2 regions of the Gordonia metallireducens genome follow, and region 1 is predicted to be linked to the other one. Evidence: riboswitches for the same ligand, from Rfam matches in the RefSeq annotation. Region 1 holds a riboswitch; the other holds the start of a gene.

Evidence for each region. Region 1 has a riboswitch for cyclic di-AMP ahead of LQD00_RS16035 (C40 family peptidase). Riboswitches for the same ligand answer to the same signal wherever they lie in the genome.
Region 2: another riboswitch for cyclic di-AMP. It lies ahead of LQD00_RS11200 (transglycosylase family protein); the one in region 1 lies ahead of LQD00_RS16035 (C40 family peptidase).

The regions. Positions count from the first base shown of each region.
Region 1 covers NZ_JAJQJP010000039.1:3,442-18,110, reverse strand. Annotated here, with positions in the region: gene LQD00_RS16045 (gluzincin family metallopeptidase) at 1-1,305, opposite strand, end outside; gene LQD00_RS16040 (C40 family peptidase) at 1,315-2,334, opposite strand; gene LQD00_RS16035 (C40 family peptidase) at 2,532-3,215, opposite strand; cyclic di-AMP (ydaO/yuaA leader) riboswitch at 3,233-3,463, opposite strand; gene LQD00_RS16030 (hypothetical protein) at 3,571-3,801, opposite strand; gene LQD00_RS16025 (DEDD exonuclease domain-containing protein) at 4,135-6,000, shown strand; gene LQD00_RS16020 (Lrp/AsnC family transcriptional regulator) at 5,997-6,275, shown strand; gene trpD (anthranilate phosphoribosyltransferase) at 6,272-7,348, opposite strand; gene LQD00_RS16010 (hypothetical protein) at 7,360-7,857, opposite strand; gene ctaE (aa3-type cytochrome oxidase subunit III) at 8,027-8,638, shown strand; gene qcrC (cytochrome bc1 complex diheme cytochrome c subunit) at 8,750-9,601, shown strand; gene qcrA (cytochrome bc1 complex Rieske iron-sulfur subunit) at 9,598-10,755, shown strand; gene qcrB (cytochrome bc1 complex cytochrome b subunit) at 10,752-12,374, shown strand; gene LQD00_RS15985 (bifunctional phosphatase PAP2/diacylglycerol kinase family protein) at 12,543-13,982, shown strand; gene LQD00_RS15980 (cytochrome c oxidase subunit 4) at 14,075-14,491, opposite strand; gene ctaC (aa3-type cytochrome oxidase subunit II) at 14,494-14,669, opposite strand, start outside.
Region 2 covers NZ_JAJQJP010000029.1:22,897-37,565, reverse strand. Annotated here, with positions in the region: gene LQD00_RS11245 (sacsin N-terminal ATP-binding-like domain-containing protein) at 149-2,935, opposite strand; gene LQD00_RS11240 (DUF3027 domain-containing protein) at 2,953-3,741, opposite strand; gene LQD00_RS11235 (MFS transporter) at 3,828-5,795, shown strand; gene LQD00_RS11230 (DUF2771 family protein) at 5,792-6,325, shown strand; gene LQD00_RS11225 (cold-shock protein) at 6,362-6,775, opposite strand; gene LQD00_RS11220 (hypothetical protein) at 7,017-7,226, shown strand; gene LQD00_RS11215 (flavin reductase family protein) at 7,232-7,777, shown strand; gene moaA (GTP 3',8-cyclase MoaA) at 7,791-8,879, shown strand; gene LQD00_RS11205 (MoaD/ThiS family protein) at 8,891-9,139, shown strand; cyclic di-AMP (ydaO/yuaA leader) riboswitch at 9,394-9,592, shown strand; gene LQD00_RS11200 (transglycosylase family protein) at 9,598-10,233, shown strand; gene LQD00_RS11195 (helix-turn-helix transcriptional regulator) at 10,345-11,196, opposite strand; gene LQD00_RS11190 (SDR family NAD(P)-dependent oxidoreductase) at 11,283-12,077, shown strand; gene LQD00_RS11185 (molybdenum cofactor biosynthesis protein MoaE) at 12,126-12,557, opposite strand; gene LQD00_RS11180 (MogA/MoaB family molybdenum cofactor biosynthesis protein) at 12,595-13,098, opposite strand; gene moaC (cyclic pyranopterin monophosphate synthase MoaC) at 13,091-13,624, opposite strand; gene LQD00_RS11170 (hypothetical protein) at 13,630-13,860, opposite strand; gene LQD00_RS11165 (RCC1 domain-containing protein) at 13,950-14,669, shown strand, end outside.

The sequences.
Region 1 (14,669 bases):
GTCGGCGGTCGCCGCGACCCCGAGATAGAACCTCTTCAGACGCGCCTCGTCGTAACGGTCGGCGATGTAGGCGGCCATCGACCATGCGCTCTGGTAAGCGAGCTGCGAGGTCTGCCCATCCATCGCGAAGGCCGCATCGTCGGGCAGCGCGGTCGGCGTGTTCCCCGCCCGGACCGCCTCGGTCAGATCGGGTGCGGCGTCGGCGAGACGACGGTATGTGCCCTTGCGGCCGACGTACTCGGCCACGCCCTCGGTGATCCAGAGCGGGGCGTCGAGCGCCGTTTGCGAACGGGCTGCGACGTGGGTGAGTTCGTGGCGCAGCACGACGTCGAGTGTCGGCGGGGCCAGGTCGTCGGCGGCCGGGGTGAAGACCACACGCTGACCGATGGCGGTACGCCGGGCGAAGTCCACCCGGCTGTAGACGGTTGCCGCGGCCGCCGCACCGATCGCGCCGCCGTCATGCGTGACGAGATCGGCGAACTCGTCCCCGTTCGAGGTGGTCACCAGTACGGCGCGCCGATCCCACGAATCCCCCCAGAAGTCGCTCACCGCGTCGACGGCGTCGGGCAGCAGGTCGGGCAGGTTCGCCGCCGCCGGGCTGGTACGGAGGTAGCGGGTGATCACCGACGTCCCACCGGCGGTGGCGACGTCGGAGACGGAGAGTCCAGGCAGTTCCCACAACTGGGTGGGGGTCGGCTTCTCGCCGAGTGCTGCGGTGTCGCCGACGAGCTTCCACTCGTCGCCGTAGCGGGCGACCACGAACTGGGTCGTCACGACGACCTCGGGTTCGTCGACACCGGGTGCACGTTCACCGCCGAGGGCGTACCGCAACTCCACCGGTGCCACCCAGGCGTCCGAACTGCCGTTCGCGTCGAGGAGACCCTGCACATCGGCCGGTACCAGTGTCTCGGCCTCCTCCGTGGGGGCCAGCTGGTAGCGGAATCGAGCGAACTTCAACCGACCGTCGGAGTCACCGCGCGCGAACTGCCGGGGACGGAAGTTCTCGGCCGCGGTGACCCACCGGCTCGTGAACGCCGGGGTCGCCGCATCGTCGAGCAACGACCCGATCTTCTGCACGTTCCCGGACGTGATGGTCCCGGTGAGGTCGTCGAGCAGGCGTGTCACACCTTCGGCGCGCTGCTGCTCGTAAGGGTTGGCCGGCGTCGAGGTCGTCGTGGAGGTGCCACGGGAGGTCGACCCGTCGGCCGTGGACGGCTCCTGACCGCCGCATCCGGTGGTCACACCGACGAGCAGCACCACCGCGGACGCGAGCGTCGGGCGCCAACGCCCGCGGAGTGAAACCACCAGAGGAGTCTAGAACCGACGGCCGGAGTTGAACGGACCGGCCTCGTCGAGCGGGACGACCTTGACCGGGACACCGAAGGTCGAGGCGTGGATGACGTATCCGTCACCGACGTACATCCCGACGTGGTGGGCGTCCGGGTAGTAGATGACGAGGTCACCTGCCTTGAGGTCCTCGCGGGACACCGGCTTACCGCCGGCCATCTGCGCCTCACTCGACCGCGGGATGGTCTTGCCGGCCTGCTTGTAGGCCCACACCATCAGACCCGAGCAGTCGAACGAGCTCGGTCCGGTCGCACCCCACACATACGGATCACCGATGCGGGTGAGAGCGGCCTGCACGGCGACGAGCGCGGCGGCGGTGCCCTTGGGGACGATCCGCGGGTCGAAGTCGAACTTCGGTCCGCGCAGGGCGGCGAGCTGCTTGCCGGTCATCGACTGGTAGATCGCGCGGATCTGGATCGCCTGCATCTGCAGGTCGGCCTGCTTGGTCTGGAGGTCTCCGCGGACACGTTCGGCGCGCGAGACGGCCTCCGACGCCGCTAGTGCGGTCTGGTCGGCGTCCTTCTTGGCGGCCGCGGTGCGGGCGCGGACCTTCTTGATGGCGGTCAGGTCGGAAGCGGCCTGCCGCGAGATCATGTCGAGTCCCGACATCTGGTCGAGCAGCGCCTGCGGCGAGTCGCTGACCATCACGGCGTAGAGCCCGCTGACACGGGCGCCCTGGTAGCTGGCACGCACGATGGAGTCGACCCTGGCCTGGTAGGAGGCGAGCTGTTCACGGCTGATGTCGAGCTTGCGCTGGGCGTCGGCCGCGGCTCGCTTCGCCTGAGCGACGATGGAGCGCTGCTTGTCGTACTCGATCTTGGCGTTGTGCATCGCCTCGGTGGTCTTCTCGGCCTCGGTGCCGAGCTGCTTGTAACGATCGAGAAGCTGATCGGCCGATCGCGCGGGCGCGGCCTGAGCCTGACCGACACCGCCGGTCGTCAGCGGGACCACCGTCACCATCGCCGCCAGCAGACACACGGCGAGCATCATCGGGCCCGATCGAGCGCGCAGACGCGTCGCGTTCACTAGTCCCTCCCCGGAAAGCACGGTTCAGTCACTCCTCTACCGCTTCGTTCCTCCCCCGCGGACCACCCTGTCATCCCCCGATGGCCCCCGAGACTGGATCGGGCGGATCGCACAAAGCTCGCGACCCGCCCTCTCCTGATGCTCTTGTTCAGTTGATATCAGTACCGCCGGATACCGGTGAGCTGCCATTCCTTGACGGCGTCACGCTTCACGGGCGTGCCGTAGGTCGAGGAGTGGACGAACTGTCCGTTTCCGACGTAGATGCCGGCATGGCCGCCACCGTTGAAGATCATCACGTCGCCGGGCTTGGCCTCGCTGTAGGAGACCGCGCGACCGCCGCCGAGCTGGCCGTAGCTGTCACGGGGGATGGTCTTGCCGGCCTGCTTGTAGGACCAGTAGACGAGACCCGAGCAGTCGAAGGCGTTGGGGCCGGCCGAACCGTAGGAGTAGGGCGAGCCGATCTTGCTCTCCGCAGCCTTGACGGCCTTCTGACCGGCGGTCAGCTGGGGCTGCCCGAGGGGGGCGCCACCGTGCGGACGGAACTGCTGCGGGATCTGGTTCTGGCCGATACCCGGGATGGTGAACTGGCCGACGTTGGGGATCTCGACCGTGGCAGCCGGCGACTTCTTCGCGACAGGCTTGGGCGCGGGGGCGGCTTCCGGAGCCTTCTTCTCACCGGGCAGGGCCGGGATCTCGAAGGTTCCGAGCGGGGTCTCGACCGGGGCTGCGAGAGCAGGGCCGGCCGCGGCAGCGAGCGAACCGAGCGTGATCGATCCAGCGATCACCGCCTTCTTGGCAACCTTGCTCCCACGATTGGGCTGTTCCAAACGATGTTTGGGCACGAAGCGAGTTCTCCTTCAGTTTCTCCCTGTACCGCCGACCGAGTTAGCTGTCGGGTTCGGGCCGGAAGAGTGGCCCTACACGTTTTCGGCACAGCCGTATCCCAGAAGGACACTGTTGCGCGTTGACGCGATTCACCCCGATCGGGACAGTTTCGCCAGGTCATGTCAGTGATGACACGCCTGACCACGCTGCCCGAAGTAAGTGGTTCCCCGGTTCGCCCGTGCGGGCGATTGAGCGGTGACTTTGGCGGACCACTTCTGTTGAAGCGGGACGCTCCGCAAAGGTCTCAGAAAGGTTACGAAATCGTCGGCGCTGTGTCCACTAGGCAACGGACACGCAGTTCGCCACCGATTTTCAGCCCGCGCGGAGCTCGGTCGACGAGATGACTCGAAATGGCTTCTGACGTGCGGTTTTCGCAGTTCTTGCAGATCGTGCAGCAGTACTGGTGACCATTGCAGCAGACTGCAGAACATCGATCGCAAGGTCCAGTTCCGCATCGTCGTCGAGGGCCTGCACCGTTACCGAAGCTCCACTTTCACCAGGTGCATCGTCCCAGTTCGGGCCGCCGAAAAGCACTGTCATCATGCACCCGTCACAGGCGACGGGGCGGGCCGGACAGGTCGCGCAGTCAACATGCATCGTGTGATCTCCATCTCATCTGGCCGTCGGAGGGGTTTGAACTCCGAATCGGGCGGGTCACGGCGGGCAGATTCGGCGCCGTCGGCGTCGATCTCTCACTTCGAGGTGGAGACTAGGGGCCACCACCGACAAACTCGTTCGCACACTGTTCGACACATGCGTCACACCAGTAACAGGCGACGTCGGCCGACACCCCTGCCGCACCCCTCGAACCGAAACGGAACGATCGATCGGGGTGTCACATCCGCCGTGTCGGTGCGTCGAACTAGTGTTCGCCTCGTGACGCGCAGGGATGGTGGCGGTGCAGCCACAGGACAGGTGACCGCGGGACAACTGACCTTCGCCGACCTCGAGGCCGCCGACCAGGCCACCGACGGCGACGCCATCGCGAGCGAGTTCAGCGATCGCGCCCTGTTCGACACCACCCTCGTCGTCGTCGACCTCGAGACGACGGGTTCCAGCCCGACAGACGACCGCATCACCGAGATCGGTGCGGTGAAGATCCGCGGCGGCGAGGTGATCGGCGAGTTCGCCACCCTCGTCGATCCGGGCCGAGCCATCCCTCCGCAGATCGTCACGCTCACCGGGATCACGACTGCGATGGTCACCGACGCACCCCGGATCGAATCCGTGCTGCCGGCGTTCCTCGAGTTCGCCCGCGGCTCGATCCTGGTCGCCCACAATGCGCGCTTCGACATGGGTTTCCTACGACAGAACACCCTCCGCCTCCACCTGGACTGGCCCTTCAGCCTGAGTCTCTGCACGGTGACGATGGCGCGGCGCATCCTGCCGCGCGACGAGGCGCCCACGGTCAAGCTCAGCGCCCTGGCCGAACTCTTCGACGTCTCCGTCCGGCCCACCCACCGGGCCCTGGACGACGCCCGTGCCACGGTCGAGGTCTTCCACCGTCTCCTCGAACGCGTCGGGAACCAGGGCATCTCGACGGTCGGGGAACTCACCTCTTATCTGCCGCGCACCGATCCCCGTCTGCGGGCCAAGCGTCAGATGGCCGACCGCGTGCCCGCCCGTCCGGGCGTCTATCTGTTCCGCGGGCCGTCGAACGAGGTCCTCTACGTCGGTACCGCGGTGGACCTCCGACGCCGCGTCCGTTCCTACTTCTCCGGCAGCGACCCCCGACGCCGTATCGCCGAGATGGTCCTCCTGGCCGAGCGCGTCGACGTCGTCGAGTGTTCCCACGCCCTCGAGGCGGCCGTACGCGAACTCCGACTGCTCGCCGCGCACGCCCCGGCCTACAACCGGCGTTCGACACAGCCCCACAAGGGATGGTGGGTGACGCTCACCGAGGAGCGTTTCCCCCGCCTCAAGGTGAGCCGCACACCCACGGACGAGTCCATCGGGCCGGTGGGCAACCGCAACAACGCGACGACGGTGGCCGACGTCATCGCCGCGGCCGCCGGACTCCGCACGTGCACCAAACGCCTCGGCGCCACCGGATACCACTGGTGCCCCACGCCCGACGGAGTCCGTCAGCCCGGCGGATGCCACGCGGCCGCGGCGCAGCCGCAGACCGTCCCGGATTACCTGCCGCGCGTGACCGCGGCCCGCCGGCTGATGCGCGGGGAGGCCGACGATCTCCTCGACGACCTCACCGCACGCCTCGCCGACCTCTCCGAGGCCCAGATGTTCGAGACCGCGGCCCGCCACCGCGACCGGCTCGCGCTGACCATCGACGCCCTGGCGCGATGTCAGCGGCTGGCCGCGTTGTGCGCGATCGCCGAGATCGTCATCGCCCGTCCCGACGACGAACGCGGCTGGCATTTCGCTGTCGTCCGTCACGGACGGCTCGCGGCGGCCGGGCGTGCCCGGCGAGGCGTCTCCCCCATGCCGGTCGTCGACGCGCTCGTCGCCGCTGCCGAGACCGTCATCCCCGAGCCGGGGCCGTTGCGCGGGGCTCCGGCGGAGGAGGTGGCGCTGATCTACCGGTGGATGACCGAGCCCGGGGCCCGGATCGTGTCCACCACCGACCCGGTGGCACTCCCGGCGGGATGCGCCGAACGCCGGCGCGGCTGGTCGCAATCCGCACGCGATGCCCGCTCCGACGCCCGCGCGGTGGTGCACCGGACACCACGGGCCGCGCAGCGCTCGCCGATCCGCGAGCTCGTGGCCACTAGGCTTGCGCCATGATCACTGCCATCGTCCTCATCCAGGCCGACATCCACCAGATCCCGGAGACCGCTCAGGCCGTGGCCGACATCGCCGGCGTCGAAGAGGTGTACTCCTGCGCGGGCGACGTCGACCTCATCGCGAAGATCCGCGTCCGTGACCACGAGCACATCGCGTCGGTGGTGACCGGGCAGATCAACCGCTTGCCCGGAGTGCTCAAGTCCGCCACCCACATCGCGTTCCGCAGCTACTCCAGCTCGGACGTCGAGGGCGGCTTCTCCATCGGCGAGAACTAGCCGCGGGCTGCCGAACCCAGCTGGGTGCTCAGCGTCGCCCAGCGGTCGAGCAGCGTCGCCGCCGCCCCGGAGTCGATGGCGTCGGCGGCGCGATCCTTTGCCGCTCCGAGCGCCTCGGTCAGCTCGGCCGAGGTCATCGGACCCTGCTGTTCGAACGCCACGATCGCTCCGGCGGAGTTCAGCAACACCGCGTCGCGCACGGGACCTGTTGTGCCCGAGAACAACTCGCGGGCGATGGCAGCATTGGCCACCGCATCGCCGCCCTGCAGCGCGGACAACTGGACGCGCGCGATGCCCAGATCGGCCGGATCGACGCTGAGCTGGGACACCTGGCCGCCGACGACCTGCCACACCGTCGACGTCGTGGTCGTGGTGAGTTCGTCGAGGCCGTCGTCGCCGCGTACCACCAGAGCCGAACCGCCACGGTCGGCGAAGGCGCTGGCGAGGACCGGGGCTAGGTCGGAGAAGGCGCAGCCGATGAGGCCGGCCTTGGGGCGTGCCGGGTTGGTGAGTGGTCCGAGCACGTTGAACACGGTCGGGATGCCGATCTCCTTGCGCGGCGGCCCGGTGAACCGGAAGGCCGGGTGGAACACCGGCGCGAAGCAGAAGCCGATGCCGAGTTCGTCCACACACTGCGCGACGGCGTCAGCCGACAGGGTGATGTCCACCCCGAGCGCCTCGAGCACGTCGGCACCGCCGCTCTTCGACGACGCTGCACGGTTGCCGTGCTTGACGACCGCGACACCGGCGGCCGCGATCACGATCGAGGTCATCGTGGAGATGTTCACGGTGTGCGACCGGTCGCCGCCGGTACCCACCACGTCGACCGCCGGACGACTCACCTCGACGAGAGTGGCGTGGTCGAGCATCGCCTGCGCCAGGCCGACGAGCTCACCGGGCGCGGCGCCCTTCATCTTCACGCCGACACCGAAGGCGGCGATCTGGGCGCCACTGGCGCTGTCGGTCATGATCTCGTTCATCGCCCAGCCGGCTTCTTCGGCGGACAGGTCGATGCGATCGGTGATCTTGCCGAGGATCTGCGGCCAGGTGAAGGCAGACTGTGCGGTACTCACAGGCAGAGAGCCTAGTGCCCTGCCCCGCCAGGCGGACGCTGCAGTACAGACCATCGGCGAGCAATTCCGTCGTGACGGGAGCCCAGACTCGCCATCCGGGACCGTTCCTGGGACAGATGCATGGCGTCGAGCAACTGGACACGCGCCAGGACGAGCACCTCGAGCCGGTCGTCGACGGCCTGCGGCTGCGACCCCCAACGCTCGTCGTCGACCACCTCGTACCCGTCGAGCGCGGCCACCGCGGCGGCGTCGGCGAGCCGATCCGCGGGCACCTCCAGATCGTGACGCAGGATGACCTCTTCTTCTGGTCGCCACGTCGACGCCTCCAGGGCCGTCGACGAGGCGATCGCGTCATCGTCTGAACCCGCGACGACCACGACCTCGTCGGTGAGAACCAACGGACCGGCACCGCCACCGCCCCGCAACCGGGATCGCAGGCGCGCCAGGCGACCCCGGGCGACGACCCGCCCGTTGAGGTCGCGCGGACCTGAGGAATCCGAACTCGACATGACCTCACCGTAGTCACTGCGAGAAGGACGCGAACAGAGCCGTCGAACAGGGACTGCGGACACGCCGGAGTCGACAACACAGGGCCCCCGACCTGCAGCGGGACAAAAACCTGCCCCCAATATCCGACCCGGGTGGCCACCGCTTACTACGAACCGTCATACTTCACTTGTGACAAGCGCCGTAGGTACCTCAGGAACAGCCATCACCTCGCGCGTCCATTCGCTGAACCGTCCCAACATGGTCAGCGTCGGCACGATCGTCTGGCTGTCCAGTGAGCTCATGTTCTTCGCTGGCCTCTTCGCGATGTACTTCGTCGCCCGGGCCAACTCCGCTGTCGGCTGGCCCATGGAGCCAACCGAGCTGAATCTCGGTCTCGCCATACCGGTGACGACCGTCCTGATTCTGTCTTCGGTGACCTGCCAGATGGGCGTGTTCGCCGCCGAGCGAGGTGACGTCTTCGGCCTCCGCCGCTGGTACGTCATCACGCTGGCGATGGGCACGTTCTTCGTGTGCGGCCAGGCGTACGAGTACTACCACCTGGTGCACGAGGGCACGACGCTGTCGTCGAGTGCATACGGTTCCGTCTTCTACATGACGACCGGCTTCCACGGCCTGCACGTCATCGGCGGTCTGGTGGCATTCGTCTACCTCCTCATCCGCACGAAGCTCTCGAAGTTCACCCCGGCGCAGGCAACCGCCGCAATCGTTGTCTCCTACTACTGGCACTTCGTCGACATCGTCTGGATCGGACTGTTCGTCACGATCTACTTCATCCGATGACGGCGACCCCGCGCTCTGCGCGGCCAGCCCCGCAGAGCACACCTCGCCTGTCGAACGCACAGCGTAAATCGCTCTAACAAACAGTCCGTCCCGCTTAGTAGAGAGTCACAGATGAGTTCATCTCCACCGCGACCGTCGGATAGCGGCACCGACGCCCGCCGCGCCAAGGCCCGACGCAAGCTCCGTCGACGCGCAAGCGGCACCATCGTGCTCCTGGCCGGTCTGGTCATGGCCGGTGTGCTCGCCTCGGTTCTGACCCCGGACCCCCAGGTCGCGGTGGCGGACGAGAGCAACGCCGCGATGATCAACGACGGTCGCAAGCTCTACGAGACCTCGTGCATCACCTGTCACGGCGCGAACCTGCAGGGTGTGCCCGACCGTGGTCCCGCACTGCTCGGCGTCGGCGATGCCGCCGTGTACTTCCAGGTGTCGACCGGTCGTATGCCGGCCGCACGTGGTGAGGCACAGGCACAGCGCAAGCCGGCCAAGTTCACCACCGAGCAGATCGATCAGCTCGGCGCCTTCATCCAGGCCGAGGGCGGCGGACCGCAGGTCCCGCGTGACTCCAACGGCGAGGTCGCCTCGAGTTCACTCCGCGGCGACAGCATCGGCCGAGGCAGTGAGCTGTTCCGCCTCAACTGCGCGTCGTGCCACAACTTCACCGGTCGTGGCGGCGCCCTGTCCTCGGGTAAGTACGCACCCGTGCTCGACGGCGTCGACGAGGCGCAGATCTACACCGCGATGCTGACCGGACCGCAGAACATGCCCAAGTTCTCGAACCGGCAGCTGAATCCGGATGAAAAGAAAGACATCATCGCCTACGTCAAGTACGTGACCGAGGCTCAGCCCAGCGGCGGACTCGGACTGGGCGGCTTCGGGCCGGTCAGTGAGGGCATGGTGATGTGGTTTGTCGGCGTCGTCGCCATCGTCGCAGGCGCCATGTGGATGGGATCTCGAGCATGAGCGGCAGTGACAAGGACGTCCCGTCGAGGGACGAACTGGATCAGATGAGCACCGAGGAACTCGTCAAACTCGGTACCAATCTCGACGGCGTCGAGATCATCCATCGGGCCGAGCGGTACGCCGAGCCGGGTACGAAGGTCGAGAAGCGCGCCGAGCGCCAGGTCGCGATCTGGTTCACGATCGCCGGCATCTCCGCGCTCGCCTGCCTCGGCATCTTCCTGTTCAACCATTGGGAATTCGCCCTTCCGGACGATCCGAACTACTGGTGGTACACGTTCAACACGCCGCTCCTCGGAGCGACGTTCGGTCTGTCGGTGCTGGCCATCGGCGTCGCGCTGATCCTGCTCACCAAGAAGTTCATCCCGTCGGAGATCTCCGTCCAGGACCGCCACGACGGTGGCTCGTCCGAGGTCGACAAGAAGACGATCGTCGGACTCCTCCAGGACACCGGGACCACCTCGACCCTGGGTCGTCGCAAGATGATCATCGGTTCGGCCGGTTTCGGTCTGGGCGCGTTCGCGCTGACCGGACTCGTCGCCTTCCTCGGTGGCTTCATCAAGAACCCGTGGGCCGAGCGCGAGAACGCTCCCCTGTGGCACTCGGGCTGGTCGCCGATCTACAACTCGAAGGAAGACCCGAACGAGACCATCTACCTGCGTCGCGACACGGGCAACCCGTACCAGGTCGCCCTGGTCCGCCCCGAGGATCTCGACGCCGGCGGTATGGAGACCGTGTTCCCGTGGCGTCGTTCCAACGGGTTCGGCGAAACCGAGCACTCCCGTCACGCACTCATGGAGAGCCTGCACGAGGTCCGCAACCCCGTCATGCTCATCCGTCTCCGCCCCGAAGACGCGGCCAACGCCATCAAGCGCAAGGGTCAGGAGAGCTTCAACTACGGTGACTACTTCGCCTACACCAAGGTCTGCAGCCACCTCGGTTGCCCCGCCTCGCTGTACGAACAGCGGAGCAACCGCATCCTGTGTCCCTGCCACCAGTCGCAGTTCAATGCGCTCGAGTACGCCAAGCCGATCTTCGGACCGGCCGCCCGCGCTCTCGCACAGCTGCCGATCACGGTGAACAATGAGGGTTACCTCGTTGCGGCAGGCGACTTCATCGAGCCCGTCGGCCCGGCATTCTGGGAGCGTAAGTCATGAGCATCGCCGAAAAGCTCGGCGCACAAGCCGAGGAAGTCGACTCGCGGTATCACCTCGCCGCGGGTATGCGTCGCCAGATCAACAAGGTGTTCCCCACCCACTGGTCGTTCATGCTGGGTGAGATCGCGCTCTACAGCTTCATCATCCTGCTGATCTCGGGCGTCTACCTCTCGCTGTTCTTCGATCCGTCGATGACGCACATCGTCTACGACGGCGCCTACCAGCCGCTCAACGGCGTCATGATGACCAAGGCGTACGAGACCACGCTGAACCTCTCCTTCGAGGTGCGCGGCGGTCTGTTCGTCCGCCAGATCCATCACTGGGCAGCCCTGCTGTTCGCGGCGTCGATCATCATCCACATGGCGCGCATCTTCTTCACCGGTGCGTTCCGTCGCCCGCGTGAGGCCAACTGGATCATCGGCTGCCTCCTGCTGGTGCTGGCGATGTTCGAGGGCTTCTTCGGCTACTCGCTCCCCGACGACCTGCTCTCGGGCACCGGCGTCCGCGCCGCCATGAGTGGCATCGTCCTCGGCATCCCGGTCGTGGGCACCTGGATTCACTGGGCGCTGTTCGGTGGGGACTTCCCCGGCGACATCATCATCCCGCGCCTGTACGTGCTGCACATCCTGCTCTTCCCGGGCATCATCCTGGCCCTGATCGGCGCCCACCTGGCGCTCGTCTGGTACCAGAAGCACACGCAGTTCCCCGGCCCCGGCCGCACCGAGAAGAACGTCGTCGGTGTCCGGATCATGCCGGTGTTCGCGGCCAAGGGCGGCGCGATGTTCGCCTTCGTCACCGGTGTGCTCGCCATCATGGCCGGCATCTTCCAGATCAACCCGGTCTGGAACATCGGCCCGTACAACCCGGCACAGGTCTCGGCAGGTTCGCAGCCGGACATCTACATGCAATGGACCGACGGTCTGATCCGTCTGTTCCCGGCATGGGAGCTGTACCTGGGCAACTACACCGTGGTGATGTCCAACTGGGTCGTCCTGATCATCACGATCATGTTCGGTCTGATGTTCGCCTACCCGTGGATCGAGAAGAAGCTCACGGGCGACGACGCTCACCACAACCTGCTGCAGCGTCCGCGTGACACCCCGGTGCGCACGGCGATCGGCGCGATGGCGTTCTCGTTCTACATCCTGCTCACGCTGGCCTGCATGAACGACATCATCGCGTTCAAGTTCCACATCTCGCTGAACGCGACGACGTGGATCGGCCGCATCGGTCTGATCATCCTGCCGCCGGTGGTGTACTTCATCGCCTACCGCTGGGCGATCTCGCTGCAGCGCAGCGACCGTGAGGTCCTGGCACACGGCATCGAGACCGGCATCATCAAGCGCCTGCCGCAGGGTGAGTACATCGAGCTGCACCAGCCGCTCGGCCCGGTCGACAGCCACGGTCACCCGATCCCGCTCCCCTACGAGGGTGTCGCACTGCCGAAGCGAATGAACAAGCTCGGCTCCGCAGGTGCCCCGGGTACGGGTTCGATCCTGACCGCCGACCCGCCGGAGGAGCAGCTGCGTCACGTCGAGGCCGAGCACGAGCTCGAAGCCGCAGAGCGCAAGGCTCTCCGCGAGCTCCAGGCCAAGGGTGGCAACCCCCTCGGCGAGTAGTTCCACACAACAGAAGCGGGCCGTCGCGCACCAACCGGTGCACGACGGCCCGCTTCTTTGTGCGCTCACCGTTCACCACCACTCCCCTACCCCACCGGATGTGGCACGGTGGACACCATGCGCCGGTTACGTCATCGTGGTTCCGGCCTGTCCCAGATCACCCGCGGGATGGGCACTCTCGACTCCGAGATCTATGACACGATCGCCCGGTCGCCGAGCCCGCTACTGGACAAGACGATGCCGGTGCTGACTCATGCCGCCGATCACTCGAAGCTCTGGATGGCGATCGCTGCCGGACTGGCCGTGTCCGGCCGACCCTCACTGCAGCGGGGAGCCGCCCGAGGAGTGGCCTCCCTGGCCGTCACCAGTCTCGTGACCAACCAGGGCGCCAAACGGATTCGACGCCGTGCACGTCCGTCTACGGGCCTCATTCCGATCCCCCGCCGCGGACGCCGGCAACCGACGTCGAGCTCGTTTCCCTCCGGACACTCCGCCAGCGCAGCAGCATTCGCGGTGGGGGTGGCCGTTGACAGTCCGCCCGCAGGCCTTCTCCTGTCGGCGCTGGCCGGCCTCGTCGGACTCTCCCGCGTCGCGACCGGTGCCCACTACCCTGGGGATGTCCTCGTCGGGCTCGGGATCGGTGCCACGGTCGCCACATTGGGGACTCGCGTCGTACCGCCGATCACCCGGCCGTCCATCTCACTCGCCGACCCGACGGTCGTCGACGCCGAGCCCCGCCCCGACGGCACCGGTCTCGTCGTGGTGGTGAACCCGGCCTCCTCGGACGGGCGTGGTCGTCGTGTTCTCGACGACATCCGGGAGTCACTCCCCGGAGCCGAGATCGTCGAGCTCGGCGAAGATGACGACGTCGCCACGGTATTCGCTGATGTCGCGACTCGCGCTTCGATCGTCGGGGTCGCCGGCGGAGACGGCACAGTCGCCGGCGCCGCGCGCGTGGCCATCGACGCGAACCTGCCGCTCGCCGTGTTCCCCGCCGGCACCTTCAACCACTTCGCACGCGACATCGGTTGCAGCACGGTCGAAGACACCGTCACCGCCATCGCGAGGGGTTCGGTGTCCCGCGTCGACGCGGTGTGGCTCAACGACTCCCGGCTGATCCTCAACACCGCGAGCATCGGTGCGTACCCGCATTTCGTGCGCATCCGGGAGCGACTCCGGCATCGCATCAGCCGTCCGCTCGCCACGGCCACCGCCATCTTCCGGGTGATCCGCAAGGACGCCCACGTCTGTATCGAAGTCGACGGACGGGTCCTCGACGTATCCCTGTTCCTGATCGGCAACTCGATCTACCAACCCACGGGTTTTCTGCCCACGCGCCGCCTACGGCTCGACGACGGGCTGCTCGACGTGCGCATCCTGGAGACCGGACACCGCTGGGCCACCCTCCGCCTGCTGGGCGCGCTGGCCGCCGGCCGGTTGGAGCGCTCGCGCCTCTACCACGAGATGCAGGTCCCCGAGTTCCGGTTCACCGCCGTCGACGGCCCCGTGGCGGTGTCCCATGACGGCGAGGTCGAGGACAGCTTCACCGACGCCCATTTCCGCGTCGACTACCGCAGGCTCAAGGTGTACGGCCCCGTGCGGCGATGAGACGCCGAGGCCCGGACAGCCGCTGACACAGACAAAAAGACGACGCCCCACCGTGGAGGTGGGGCGTCGTCTGTGTTGGTTCTACCGAGCGATCAATGCTTCTCGGGTCCGACGTGGTACTCGAAGACGAGTCCGGCGGCGGCGCCCATGATCGCCACGGCCGCGAAGATCGCGAGCCACCAGTTCCCGGTGGCGAAGCCGACCGCGAAAGTGGAGGCGCCCAGGGCGATCAGGATCGGCCACCAGGAGTGCGGGCTGAAGAAGCCCAGCTCGCCGGCGCCGTCCTCGATCTCGGCATCCTCGTAGTCCTCGGGGCGGATCTCGACGCGACGCGACACGAACCGGAAGAACGTGCCGGCGATGAGCGTCAGGCCCGCGGCGAAGAACAGGCCGACGACGCCGACCCACTCGATACCCTTGCTGGTGAACGCGGTGAACAGGGTGTACGCGACACCGGTCAGCGCGAAGAAGGCTGTCAACATCTCGAAGAGACGGGCTTCGATCTTCATCGTCAGCTCTCCTTCTTGGTGCAGTTGGCGAGGGTCGGGTCATCCGGGTTGCCGGATGCGGTCACCGAGCCGTCGGACTTGCGTCGGCTGTCGAACGGAACCGTGGTGACGGCTTCCGGGGCCTGGCAGATCGACGCGAGCGCCTCGGCGTTGGTGGCCTCGGGGTTCGACTGACGGA
Region 2 (14,669 bases), on a different contig from region 1:
CAGACTTCTCTGGAAGCGAATGCCCGCGGTTGGTGCGGAGCGTTGCAAAGTCGCCAGCCCTTCGTGGCTTGTCGCTAACGCTCCTCGCACCTCAGGGAGCAAGTGGTCGTGGCACACTTTGGCCAACTCGCGCGACTTCGACCCGGACTCAGGACACGGAGTGCGCGCGGCGTTCGAGGTGCGTGACCCCGTCCTCGATCCACGAGCGCACTCGGACCTCGCGATGAGAGTCGCCGTCCCGCAGAGTGATCCACAACTCGTCGTGCAACCGCACCTGCCCGCGCGGTACCTCGACCCCGCGTTCGGCGCCGAACCGCACCGCTTCGGGGTGGGCCCAGGTCGCGGCATCACCGGGGTCGCGGACGGTTGCGGTGTACTCCTCGGACGCCAGTGACAGGTCGAGCAGTGTCGCGAGGGTCTCGGCGTCGGTCGCGGTGACCGTCGGTCCGGCGAGAACTGTCTCCCCATCTGACAGAGCCTGCAGGAACCACGCCTGGTCGACGACCACCGCGTTCTCGGTGACGGTACCGGCGATCGTCCGGACCCGTTCGGGGACCTCGACATCCGCCGGATCGATGACACCTCGACGGCAGGCGGCGACAACGGCGGCGTGCACCATCACCGCAGCGCCCGCGGTGATGTCACGGTCGGGATCACCGAGGCGGGTCAGCAGCAGCGCGGCGTCGTCGGCAGTGTCGGGTTCCAGACGGGCGAGCGCTCCTACCAGTGCGTCGGCGTGCGGATGGTCGAGCGGGTCGATGATCCCGGCGAGGATCTCGTCCGACGGTGCGCGGTACTCCCCCAGCAGCAACCCGTCGACCTCGGCGTGCCGTCGCAACCACCAGGCGGTGTACCCGTCGCGGTCGGCGAGCAACGGTGCGATGGCCTCGTCGGTCGCCATCATGGTCAGCGCCTCGGGCCAGGACCGGTCATCGATCAGGTCGAGATCGCGGACCGCCGTGAGTCTTTCGGGGGCGTCGGGCAGGGTGTCCCACCAGTCCTCCTCGTCGGGGAGGTCGTGGTCGGGTCCGACCGGCAGTTCGTCGACGACCGTGAGGAAGCCCCACCCGACACCGAGACGCCGCAACTCGTCTGCGCCACACTCGGACACAACCTCCGCGTCCACGACACCGAACGGATGGTCGTCGACGAGGACGGACAGCAGCGGGCTGTCGGGCAGCAGGAGTTCGTCGGCGGGGCGGAGCTCGCCGTCGGTGTCCAGCAGCGGAAGGGTGGTCAGCCACGGCGGCACGGCCGCATCCGGATCGGCGCGCAGGACCGCACAGATCTCGGCGGCCAACCCGTCGTCGCCGGCCAAGTCATCGCCCACAGCACCGTCGAGGTCGATGTCCTCGATCAGCACGCGCAGCGCCGGGTCTGCCAGCGCGTCGGTGACCGAGAGTTCCTGCACGCCGAGACGTTCCAGGAGCGAATGACGGGCATCGGGATGGACGGTGGGAATCCAGCGCATCGGCGTGGCGATGCGATCACTCACGAACAGGCCACGCACCCCGACCGACATCCGCCCGTCGGACCGCGGGATCGGCAGCGCGCCCAGTTCCTCGACCTCGCGTCCCGTCGACACGAGCGGCGCGAGCGCCTCGTACAGGTCGTGCCACCACGACGGCTCGTGGTGCAGCCCGCCGAGTCGCTCCACCAGCCCCGCCAGCCCGAGTTCCTCGACCCCCAGCCGCCCCAGTGTCGGCAGATGTTGGGCGAGAGATATGTCGGGGTGGACGAGATCGGCGAAGTGTTCGGACAACATCTCGGCCAGGCGATCGGTCAACCCGATGAGGACGACTGCCCGCGAAGGCAGCAACGGCTCGCCGTCCGCACCCGGCAGCCACGCGATGTCGCGGAGTTGCCCGCGCACGGCCTCGATCAGCCTGGCATCGTCACGATTTCGCGCGAGGTGCAGCTCCGGTACGAGCTGTAACCGACGAACCGGGTCGACCAGGAGCAGCAGGTCCACGTAACCAGTTGCGGCATCGCCGATCTCGGCGCCCGGATGGAGGTGCCGGCGGTCCGGGGTGAGCGCGAGGTCGGTGATGCACCGGCACGGCAGGCTCAGTTCGATGTCGGTGGGCGTGGGTGCGCGCAGCACGTCGCGCTCGGGTGCGCGACCACCGTCGGCGTCGACGAGCCAGCGTGTCCCGCCGCGCGTCACCTCCAGCCAGCGCCGAGTCGATGCCGAGCCGGCAGCGTCCACGGACACGGTGACGATCGCGGACGAGGCCTGGTCGTCCTCGACCGCGGGGCCGGCGGACCGCTCGACCGAGACCTCCACACCGTCGACGGTGATCCGTTGCAGCGCGGCGAGTTCCACGACGAGGTCGGGTGCCTGCTCGAGCATCGCCTCGATCAGCGGACCCGCCGGCTCCCGAAGACTCAGGACCACCTCGGTGTCGAATCCGTCTGCGGGCCCGACCTCCGACGGCCACACGAGTCGCAGGACCGGAACGGTGTCACCCGAGAGACCGGCATCTCGAACGGCTTCCACAGTGGCGGCGCGGTCGAAGACGACCGACCCGGTGCGCGAACGGATCTCGACGCGGTCGGCGACTGTCGCGGTGGCGGTGAACCCGACGCCGAATCGTCCGATCTGGCCGTCGGTGGTCGCCTTCGCCGACACACGCAGCGCCGCCAGCGAGCGAACACCCTCGACGCTCAGTGGCTCACCGGTGTTCGCGACATGTAGCTCGTCACCGTCAACCCAGACGGCGAGCTCCCCCGCGATCCCCGCCGCAGCTGCGGCGTCGGCGGCATTGGCGGCGAGTTCGGTGAGCAGCCGGTCGCGGTACCCGACCGTCACCAGGTCCGACTCGGCGGCGGCATCCTCGGCGAGACGCGTCGGCGAGGCCACCCAGGCGTCGAGCGTCGACGACCGCAGTGCGGCGGTGTCAAACGGGTCTGGGCCGAACGGATCGGCGCTCATCGGCGGTGAGGTGTCGTTCAGGAGCGGGCCGGTTCGGCGTCCCGGGTGACCGAGATGACCTCTACGGCGCCGTCGTCGTAGGCATCGTAGGCGGGTGAACCCTCACCCTTGGGCGCCTGGACGTCCGAGTGTGCACCGCAGCCGTACTCGGCGGAGACCACCCGGCCGTCGGCCGCGTATTCGTTCGCGCAGACACCGAATCCGGCGCGCAGCGCACCCGCGAGGGGCACATAGAAACCACAGGTCCAACAGGTGAACGGGGCTGCCTGAGCCATCTCCGACGACGGCCCGAAGTCGCCGTCGTACCAGCGCTGCGCGGCGTCGGCGCGACCGTCGTAGCTCAGCAGTCGACGGCGGCCGAGGCCGATCTCGCCGGCGATCTGTCCGATATCGTCAGGGTCCTCGGACTCGGAGTCGAAGCGGAACTCGTCGCCGGTGTCGATTTGGTTGGGCACCAGACGCGGATCGTCGGGCTCGGCGGCCAGCAGATCGCCGGGCGCGAGGTCGCCGGAGGCGACACGCTCGGCCCAAGGCACCCACGGCGGGGCGAGCAGCGAGCCCTCGCCCGGCAGCAGCACGACCTCACTGAGGGTGATCTCGTCGCTGCCCGGGGCACCGGCCAGCACGACGCACCACTGCCATCCGCGATAGCCTGCGAGCTCGGCGTCGAAGTAATGTGCAGCGGCCCACTCGCCCTCGGCAACGCTGCGCCGATGCGCACCAGGCTGCTGTCCTTCGTCGACCAGCGCGGCTCGTGCGATGTCGACGGCCGCCAGCAGTCGTCCGCCCTCACTTACGTCAGTCACGCATCCAGTGTGCAATATCGCCGACGTGTGCCACACAACGACCCGGTTCAAGCGGCACCGGCCCGAGATGAGGAACAATCGTGGACGTGATCCCACGGAGTTCCCGACACGACGATGGGCGCGGGGCCCCCAGGGGTCCGGCGAGCCAACATCCTCGCCCGCCGACAGACGATCGCGGCCGGCGCGCCGCGCAGCACCCCGGGTCGGCCAACTACCCGGCCGACGAGACCCGTCAGATGCGCGGCCGTCGGCCCGCACCGGGCTGGGGACCGCCGCCCGGGCCGGGTCCCGGCCGCAACGCCTACCTGCCCCCGCCCACCCACAATCCCCATCTGCCGCCGCTCGACGACCGCGGGCAACCGCAGTACGACGAGTCGGCGACCCGCGCGATGCCGGCCGATCACGGGCCGCGAACGCCCAAGAAGCTCACCGTGATGCGTGTCGCCGCGATGCGCAGCCGGGAGCTGACGGGCAAGGGCATCGGCAAGATCCACCGGGCCGCGACCGCCGACGGCGCCGACCAGTCCGGCCTCACCGCGCTCACCCTGCCGGTGATCGCGAACTTCGCCGCCGACGCCGCGATGGCCGTCGCGCTGGCCAACACCCTGTTCTTCGCGGCCGCGACGGGTGAATCCAAGACCAATGTCGCGCTGTACCTGGCGCTGACGATCGCGCCGTTCGCACTCATCGCTCCCCTGATCGGCCCACTCCTCGACCGGCTCCAGCGCGGTCGTCGTATCGCGATGGCCGCGACCTTCGGTCTGCGTGTCATCCTGGCGCTGCTGATCATGGCGAACGTCCAATGGAACGACGCCACGCAACAACTCGAGTACGACCCGTGGGTGCTCTATCCCTGCGCCTTGGGCCTGCTGGTGCTGTCGAAGTCCTTCGGCGTGCTCAAATCGGCGGTCACGCCGCGTGTGGTGCCCCCGACCATCGACCTGCCGCGGGTGAACTCCCGCCTGACCACCTTCGGTCTGATCGGCGGCACGATCGTCGGCGGCGCGGTGGCCGCGCTGATCGAGATGCTGCTCGGCAAGCTGCTGCCGCTGCACCTGCCGGGAGCCATGGTGTGGCTGGCGATCGTCGCCGCGGCCGGCGCCTACCTGTGTATGCGCATCCCGTCGTGGGTCGAGTCGACCGAGGGCGAGATCCCCACGACCCTGACCTACCACGGCGAGCCCGCCCGATCGAGCGCGCCCGAACACGAACCGACCAGTGCCCGCGAGGGCGCCAAGATGCTCGCCGCCAAGATGCGTCAGCCGCTCGGCCGCACGGTCGTGGCCGGCCTGTGGGGCAACGGCACCATCCGCATCCTCACCGGCTTCCTGACGCTGTTCGTGGCCTTCTATGCCAAGGCGCAGCAGGGCGACGCGTCGGACTGGACGCAGCTGCTGCTGCTCGGCGCGGTCGGTGCCGCGGCCGGTATCGGCAACATGATCGGCAACGGCGTCGGCACCCGGCTGGAGCTGAAGAACCCGCCCGGCATCATCGTCTGGGCCACCGCGGCCTGCTTCGCCGTCGCGGTCCTCGCGGCGATCTTCGGCAACATCCTCTTCGCAGCGGTCGCCGCCCTGGTCGCGTCGGGCACCAGCGCGATCGGCAAGGTGTGCCTCGACTCGTCGATCCAGGACGATCTGCCCGACGAATCGCGCGCCTCGGCCTTCGGTCGTTCGGAGACGGTCCTGCAGCTGTCGTGGGTCTTCGGCGCCTCGCTCGGTGTGCTGCTGCCCCCGACCCTGTGGATCGGCTTCACCGTCGTCGCCGTGCTGCTCGGGCTGGGCCTGGTCCAGACCGTGATGACGACCCGCGGGTCGTCGCTGGTGCCGGGCCTGGGCGGTCGGCGCCCCGACCACGCCGCACCGACCGTCGCCTTCCGGGCCGCCGGCTCGGACGATGCACGCCGGACCGGCCCGGGATCGGCACCGACCCGGGCGCATACCCAGCGGCCGACGACCACGCGGATGCCGTCGACAGCACCGTTCCCGAACTCCGGTGACCGGACACCCGGTGACCGCCCCGCCCCCGACCAGACAGGACATCGCCGACCGTGATCAGCAGTGGTGAGAAGAAAGCTCTTTCGATCATCGCGATCGTCGTGGTGGCGTTCGTCGCGGTCGTCGGCGTCTCGGTGTTCCTGCTGACCCGCAACTCCACGCACGACGACCGGCCGTACGTCCACATCGCCGTCGGCAAGAACCTCTACACCGTCGAGCCGGTGCGGTGGTGCGACCTGATGCTCGACGAATGCGACCCGCCGCTCGGCACGTCGCAGCGCGAGGCACCCCGGGTTCCGGTGGCGGTCGGCGACACGGTGATGCTGTCGGTCTCCGGCGACATCGCGAAGGGCCCATGGAACCTCGCGGCCGTCTACTGGACACCGAAGGGGCTCGTCGAGGACGAGCAGCCCCAGGCGTCGGGTGAGACCTACACGGTCACGCTGAAGACGGCACCCGAATACGTCCTGCTGGGCGTCACCGTCTACCCGGCGTCGGCCCGGCTGACGCCGAACGACGAGATCATCCCGCGCGGCGTGCTGGCAGCGCAGACCGCGCCGGAGAACTTCCTGCAATACCTCGGCTGACGCGCGACATCGGGCTCAGTGCTCGACGAACGGCACTCAGCTCTCGAGTTCGCGAGCGACCGCGCGGACGACCTCGGAGATGCGCTGCGCGGTCTTGCGGTCGGGGTAGCGCCCCTTGCGCAGATCCGGCTGCACCTTGCCCTCGAGCAGGGTGATCAGATCTGCGACCATGCCGTGCAGCTCGTCGGGGGTGTGTCGCTTGGTGTCCTTGCGGGCGGCCTCGCGCACGTTCTTCGACACGCTCGGCGCAGGATCGAGAACCTTCACGCTCAGTGCCTGCGGCCCGCGGCGACCGGCAGCCATGCCGAACTCCACGCGCTGCCCCGGCTTGAGGGCCTCCACCCCGTCGGGCAGGGCGGACGAACGGACGTAGACGTCCTCACCGCTCTCCTGAGCGAGGAAGCCGAAGCCCTTGTCCGCGTCGTACCACTTCACCTTGCCGGTCGGCACTGTGCTCACCCTCATCTGTACGTCGTAGATCTCTTGCGGATCTGCCTGTCACAACAAAAGACGCCGTCACCCATCACACGACCCACGGCGGAAAGTCCGTATGGGCCCAGACGGATGCAAGGCGCCTGCTGCGCCCCATGGTAGCCAACACCCCACCCCGCGGTCACACCATTACCTCTGCCCTACCGGTCAGCCCCTCGCGCGGCGCCGCACTCCCGGAGTGTGCATTACCGTGGACGGCATGCAGAAGACGACGTCCCCGCGGTTGCTGCAGGCAGCCATGGTGATCTTCGCGATCGGAATCATCGCCCTCGTGGCCCTGTTCGTGACCCCGCTCGTCACCGACGGCGAGACCGCACCGACCTTCGTCTACCTGTTGACCATGTGCGCACCCCTGGGTTTTCTCCTCGGCCTGGTGTACGCACTCCGTGCCGGACGCCGAGCCAGGTGAGGACCGTGACCGCGACCATCGACACCACCCCAGAACTTGCCCCCGTCTCCGACGCCAAGGCCCTCCGGGCAGCGTTCAGCTGCTTCCCCAGCGGCGTCGTCGCGGTGTGTTGCCTTCAGGGCGAGGGAGATTCGACCACGCTGATCGGAATGGCGGCGAGCTCCTTCACCACCGTCTCCCTCGACCCACCACTGGTGTCGGTGTGCGTACAGAACACGTCGACGACGTGGCCGCAGATCCGTACCGCACCGGCCATCGGCGTGAGCGTCTTCGCCGGCGACCAGACCGATGTCTGCAAGCAGCTCGCCGGGCCGTCGGAGCGCCGGTTCGACGGCATCACGCCGCTGCGTACCGATGCCGGGGCGGTTTTCGTCCCCGACGCCGCTGCCCATCTGTCGTGCACCATCCACAACGAGATCCAGGCCGGTGACCACACCGTCGTGCTGCTGGAGATCGACACCCTGCGCGCCGACCCCGAGGTCGAGCCGCTGGTGTTCCACGCCAGCACCTTCCGTGCGCTCGAGGCCCGCAAGGACCCGAACGCGACGTGATCTGCAGGACAGCATGAGCACGGTCGGACTCGGAATCCCCACGCCACGGTCGATGACGGCCGGGGCCCCATCCGACGTGCCCACGCAGGGGCCCCTGCGCGACACGTTCGGGCGGGTGGCGAAGGACCTGCGGGTCTCGGTGACCGACCGGTGCAATCTGCGCTGTACCTACTGCATGCCGGCCGATGGACTCGACTGGATGCCGAACGACGCGGTGCTCAGCGCCGACGAGCTGATCCGCGTGCTCACGGTCGCAGTCCGGGACCTGGGGATCGAACGCATCCGCTTCACCGGCGGTGAGCCCCTGCTGCGTCGCGACCTCGAGCAGGTCATCGGCGCAGTGTCGGCGCTGCCCCAGCGTCCCGAGATCGCGATGACCACCAACGGGCTGGGCCTCACGCGGCGGATCGACGGACTGGTCGCCGCCGGGCTCAGCCGCATCAACATCTCGCTCGACACCGTCGACCGCGAACGATTCGCCGAGATCACCCGCCGCGACCGGCTCGACGACGTGCTGGCCGGTCTCGCCGCCGCCAAGCGCGCGGGTCTCGACCCGGTCAAGGTCAACGCCGTGATACCCGACCGTGCCGACCTCGACGCGATCCCCGATCTGCTCGCCTACTGCCTGGAACACGGCTACGAGCTGCGCATCATCGAACAGATGCCCCTCGACGCCGACCACGCCTGGCAGCGAAACCGGATGGTGACCGCCGACGAGATCCTCGCGACGCTGCGCACAAGGTTCGACCTGCTGCCCGATCCGGCGCCGCGCGGCAGCGCCCCGGCGGCCACCTGGATCGTCGACGGTCATCGGACCTCGCGGGGCCCGGCCAAGGTCGGGGTGATCGCCTCGGTGACCCGTCCGTTCTGCAGCGACTGCGACCGCACCCGACTCACCGCAGACGGGTCGCTGCGCAACTGCCTGTTCGCCTCGTCGGAGACCGATCTGCGTGCCGTGCTGCGCACGCTGCCCGACGACGAGGTCGACGCCGCCGTCGCCGCCCTGTGGCGCTCCGACATGTGGCAGAAGGCTCCCGGACACGAGGTGAACGCGGCCGGCTTCGTCCAGCCGACGCGGCCGATGTCCGCCATCGGCGGATAGGCTCGGCCCCGATGAACCTCACCGTCCGCTTCTTCGCCGCTGCCCGGGCAGCCGCCGGTACCGACTCGCGTGTCGTCGACATCGACCCCGCGACCACCCTCGGCGACCTCGAGTCGACGCTGTCCGCCGGCAACGCCGAACTCGCAAAGGTGCTGGAGCGCTGCTCTTATCTCCGCGACGAGATCGCCTTCACTGACCGTTCACTCCCGCTCGGCACCTGCTCGACACTCGACGTCCTTCCCCCGTTCGCAGGTGGCTGACACCACAACCGCCTTGTGACCTTAGTCACATAACGGAGCGGTAACGAGATGGCCACGGGAGCGCATCCGGCCCGATGAACTGCGGTGACGCCGAAAGTTGGTCGCGAGACCAGGTTCTGAGCAAAAAATAAGTTGCGTACAAGCAGGTGAATCGGCCGATCGAACGACGTACTGTACGAAGCGACCTTCTCGAAGGTCACGGTAAGGAAACAGAACATACGTCCCGCCGGCCGCGCCGAGCCTCGCTCCGCCGGAGGGTACGACCGCACGAAATCTAGGAGCGAGGACGGGGGACCCAACCTCATCCCCTGAGACCGGGCACCACACCAGGTGTCCTCGGGGTTAAGTCCCAGGCGCAGAACCGTGATTAACAATCTCGGTGACGCACTGGGGCCGAGCAACCTCTCGCTCGAACCCGACAGCTGACTTCGTAGGCGCGTGGAGAGAGGAATCGATCTATGTCCGGACGTCATCGCAAGCAGACGACCAGCTCGACCACCAAGACCTTCACCAAGGTCGCCCTCACCGGCGCCGTTCTCGGTGGCGGAGCCGCCCTCCTGGGCACCGGTACCGCGAACGCCGCAACCGATGCCGAATGGAACCAGGTCGCCCAGTGCGAGTCCGGCGGTAACTGGGCCATCAACACCGGCAACGGCTACCACGGCGGCCTGCAGTTCTCGCCGAGCACCTGGAGCGGACACGGCGGCGGCGAGTTCGCCCCGACCGCCGAGCAGGCCACCCGCGAGGAGCAGATCGTCGTCGCCGAGCGCGTGCTCGCCTCGCAGGGCAAGGGCGCATGGCCCACCTGTGGCGTCGGCCTGTCGGGCCACACCCCGCGCACCGCGCCGAGCGATGTTCCGGCTCCGATCGTGAAGAAGCTCCAGGACGGCAACGGCAGCTTCAGCCTCGTCAAGGCTCCTGATGCCAAGACCACCGACGACGTCGCCAAGCAGGTCACCTCGGTTCTCACCGACGCCGGTGTGAGCCCCGAGGTCGAGAACCTCTGGAACGCGGCCAAGAACAGCGGTGTCTCGCTGAGCCCCGATCAGATCAAGCTGTTCAACGACAACAAGCACCTGCTGCCCAACCCCTGACGAGTAGCAGCCCTAACCTGTAGCAGCTCGGACACAATCCGCAGCGCACAGAGGGACCCAGACGAAGGGCCCCGCACGATGACTGATCCGTGCGGGGCCCTTTTCCAATTCTCAGGTGGCCTCCGACAGCCCGGCGGCGTCGGAACCCAGGACCTGCAATAGGGCGAGCGCTTCGGCGTCTGCCGAACCCGCCGGCGCGCTGTAGAGCACCAGATGCTGATCCCGCTCGGCGAGTTCCAGCGAATCGCAGTCGACCGTGATCTCTCCGACGACCGGATGCCGCAGGGTTTTCCGGAGCGTCGGTGCGGCAGCGACGTCGTGCTGGTCCCACAGCCGGGCGAACTGTGCGCTGCCTTCCCGGAGGTCCTCGACGAGACCGACGACCGCCGGGTCCGAGGGATAGCGGGTCGCCGCCAGCTGCAACCTCGCGACGACGTGGTGGCGGAACTCCGCGCCGTCGGAGATACCGTACAGCGGCGCGGCGTCGTCGGTGAGGAACGCGCGGCGCGCGAGGTTGCGATCGGCCGGGCCGAGTTCGCCGAAGTCCTCCAGAAGCGCCGCCGCCAGATCGTTCCACGCGAGCACCTCGAAGATCGCCGACATCACGAAACCCGCGGTCTGCGGCATGCGGTTCAGGAGGGCGACGATGCTCGGCCGCACGTCCCGCCGGTGGAGGGAGTTTCGCAGTGGTGCCGTTCCGGCGAGCATGTGCAGATGGTCGGACTCTTCATCGGTGAGCAGCAGCGCTCCGGCGATGCCGACGAGGACCTCCGCGGACGGCCGGGGCGCGCGGCCCTGCTCGAGCCGCACGTAGTACTCGGTCGAGATGTGTGCGAGCACCGCGACCTCCTCCCGTCTCAGACCAGGGGTTCCACGCCGGGTGCCGGCCGGCAGACCGACGTCCTCCGGCTGCAAACGCTCACGTCGACTCCGCAGGAAAGAGGCGAGCCCGTGCTTGTCCATACCTCGAGTGTGCGTCCGATCGGCCGGCGGAGAGTAGTACTGCCTGTGCCTGAATGAGCTCGCCCGTCGCGGCCACGCTGAATTCCATGAACCAGAACACCGAAATCCGGTCCACCCCGTCCATCGGCCTGCTCACCGGCAAGGTCATCTTCATCAGCGGCGCCAGCCGCGGAATCGGCGCCGCCGCGGCCCATCTGTTCGCCCACGAGGGCGCCTCGGTGGTGCTCGGCGCGCGCGGCATCGATGCCCTCGAGCGGATCGTCGACGACATCCGGTCGACCGGCGGCACCGCCGACGCGGTGGCCCTCGACCTGGCCGACGATGCCGGTGTCCACGCCGCGATCGCGCGTGCCGAGGAGCTGCACGGCCGCCTCGACGGCGCGTTCAACAACGGCGCCGTCGTCCAGGAGGCACCCGGTCCGCTGCAGGACACCACGGCCGCCGACATCGACCGGCAGTTCGCGGTGAACTTCCGAGCGCACTGGATCGCGATGAATGCCGAAGCCGAGCTGATGCGGCGCAATGGCGGCGGCGCGATCGTGAACACCTCGAGCATCGGCTCGCGACGCGCCAACCCCGACCTTCCCGCCTACGGCGCGATGAAGCGCGCACTGAACAGCATCACCGAGACCGCGGCCGTCAGCTGGGCACGCGACGGCATCCGCGTCAACGGGCTCACACCCGGTGGCACCGCCACCGAGATGATCGACGAGTGGGAGGCGGCCAGCCCGGGAGTCTCCCGATGGATCAGCGAGTCCACTCCCCTCGGCCGGATGGCCGAACCGCGCGAGATCGCCGAGGTCGCCGCGTTCCTGCTCAGCGACCGCTCCTCATTCGTCACGGGCGCGATCGTGCCCGTCGACGGTGGTGCCGGGGCCTAGGCCCTTCGCTCCCTGAGGTGTGAGGAGCGCAGCGACGAGCCTCGACGGTTAAGCCGAGTTGATCCACTCCTCGGTGCCGTCGTCGTAGTACTGGTGCTTCCACACCGGGATACGCGCCTTGACCTCGTCGACGAGCCGGGCGCAGGTCTCGAAGGCGGCGCGGCGGTGGTCGGCGGCCACGGCGACCACGAAGGCGACGTCGCCGATCTCGAGGTCGCCGACGCGGTGCGAGACAGCGACCGCGCGGACACCCTCGACCGCCGACACCTCTTCGACGACCTCGGCGAGCACCTTCGGCGCCGTCGGATGGGCGGAGTAGGCCAGTTCGGCGACGGTCCGGCCGCCGTCGTGGTCGCGGACCGCCCCGACGAAGCCGACGATCGCACCGGCCTTGCCGTCCGAGGCGTCGGCGACCATCGCCTCGTGGTCGGCGAGCCCGATGGGCTGGTCCGACACCGCGGTGTGTACGACTACGGTCATTGGTCAATCCTGTCTTGTCACGGTGATCGGGGGACGATCAGTGATCCCCGCCGCGGATCTGATCGAGGGCGTGGTGCACGACGCCGGTGAGGACGGCCAGGCCGTCCCGCACGCCGCCGGTCGAGCCGGGAAGGTTCACCACCAGTGTGGTCCCGGCGATACCGGCGAGGCCACGCGAGAGCACGGCCGTCGGGACCTTCGGCAGTCCCGCCGCGCGGATGGCGTCGGCGAGGCCGGGGATCTCGACGTCGAGCAGCGGCCGGGTCTCCTCGGGGGTGCGGTCGGTCGGTGACAGACCCGTTCCCCCGGTGGTGAGGACGAGGTCGACGCCGGCGTAGACCGCGGCGCGGATCGCGGCGCCCACCGGCGGACCGTCGGCCACCACATCGCGCTCGGCGACGGAGAAACCCTGCTCGACGAGCCAGGCCTCGATGATCGGGCCGGTGCGATCGGGGTAGACCCCGGTGCTCGCCCGCGTCGACGCGACGACGATCTGGGCGACGCGTTGCCGCGCGGGGTCGGGAGGGGTGGTCTCAGCCATCGGACGGGGCGTCCCGCAGCCAGTCGCCGGATTTGCCGCCGGTCTTCTCGAGCAGGCGGATGCCGTCCATGCGGGCGCGCTTGTCCACGGCCTTGACCATGTCGTGCAGCGTCAACCCGGTGACGGCGACCGCGGTGAGGGCCTCCATCTCGACGCCCGTCTGGCCGGAGGTGGCTACGGTCGCGGTCACGTCGATGGAGTCGGTGCCGATGGTGAAGTCGACCTCGACCGACGACAACGCCAGCTGATGGCACAGCGGGATCAGCTCGTCGGTGCGCTTGGCCGCCATGATCCCGGCGATGCGGGCGGTCGCCAGGACGTCGCCTTTGGGCAGCTTCGACTCACTGAGGAGGCCGATCACCTCGGCCGTGGTGTGGAAGGTGCCGCCGGCGATCGCACGCCGCTTGGTCGATGCCTTGTGCCCGACGTCGACCATGCGCGCCGTGCCGCTGCCGTCGATGTGCGACAGGCGGCCGCCTTCCTCCGGAGAGACCGACCCGCCGCTGGGAGTTCCGGTGGTCGGCATCGGCGTCAGCGGTTGACGACCGTCTTCGCCTGCACGAACGGCAGGTCGTCGACCGGGAGCGGGAACTCGGTGTCACCGAACGGGGACAGCGCACCCGAGATGTGCGTCGCGAGCTCGGAGACCGCGTGGTCGGGATGGTTGCCGTCCTCGTCCTTCGGCCAGCCGTTGTCGACGTAGTGCTTCTTGCCGGCTTTGTCACCACTGTTGTTTGCCACGGGAGCATTGTGCCACGCCATTCGAATGAAAGAAGTGCGGTGTCCGGGGCATGGCGGCCGGACCGGGGCTATCGTCGTCGCATCACAGGTCACGCCACCAGGAGGCGCTGATGGCCCACCACCCAGAAGAGGTCGCCGGCTACCGCGTGATCAGCCGCCTGGGCACGGGCGGTATGGGCACGGTCTACCTGGTGGAGAACCCCCAACTCCGACGCCGCGAAGCACTCAAGGTCATCTCGGTCGCCGAGACCGTCGACGAGGAATTCGTCCGCCGGTTCAGCCGGGAGGCCCAGACCGCGGCGTCCCTCGACCACCCGAACATCGTCACGATCTTTCACTACGGCGTCACCGACGACGATCCGTGGTTCACCATGGCCTACCTCGACGGAAGGGATCTGCGGGGCGGCTCGTTCCGGCCGGACGAGATCCTCACGATCGTCGATCGCGTCGCCGACGCCCTCGACTACGCGCACACCCACGGTGTCGTGCACCGTGACATCAAACCGGGCAACATCCTCGTCACCCGGCGGGCGATGGACGACGCCCTCGACCGGGTCGTGGTCCTCGACTTCGGGATCGCGAAACTCGCCACCGCGACCACGCTGACCGCGCCGTCGTCGTTCGTGGGCACCCTGGTCTACGCCGCCCCGGAGATCCTCGACGGCAAACCGGCCGGCCCGGCGTCGGATCAGTACGCGCTCGCCTGCACCGCTTACGAACTGCTGTCCGGCGCGACGCCGTACGAGGCGGACACCCAGACCCGGCACATCGTCGCGAAGCTGACGTCACCGCCGGAGCGGATCAGCCGGTACCGGCCCGATCTCGCCGCG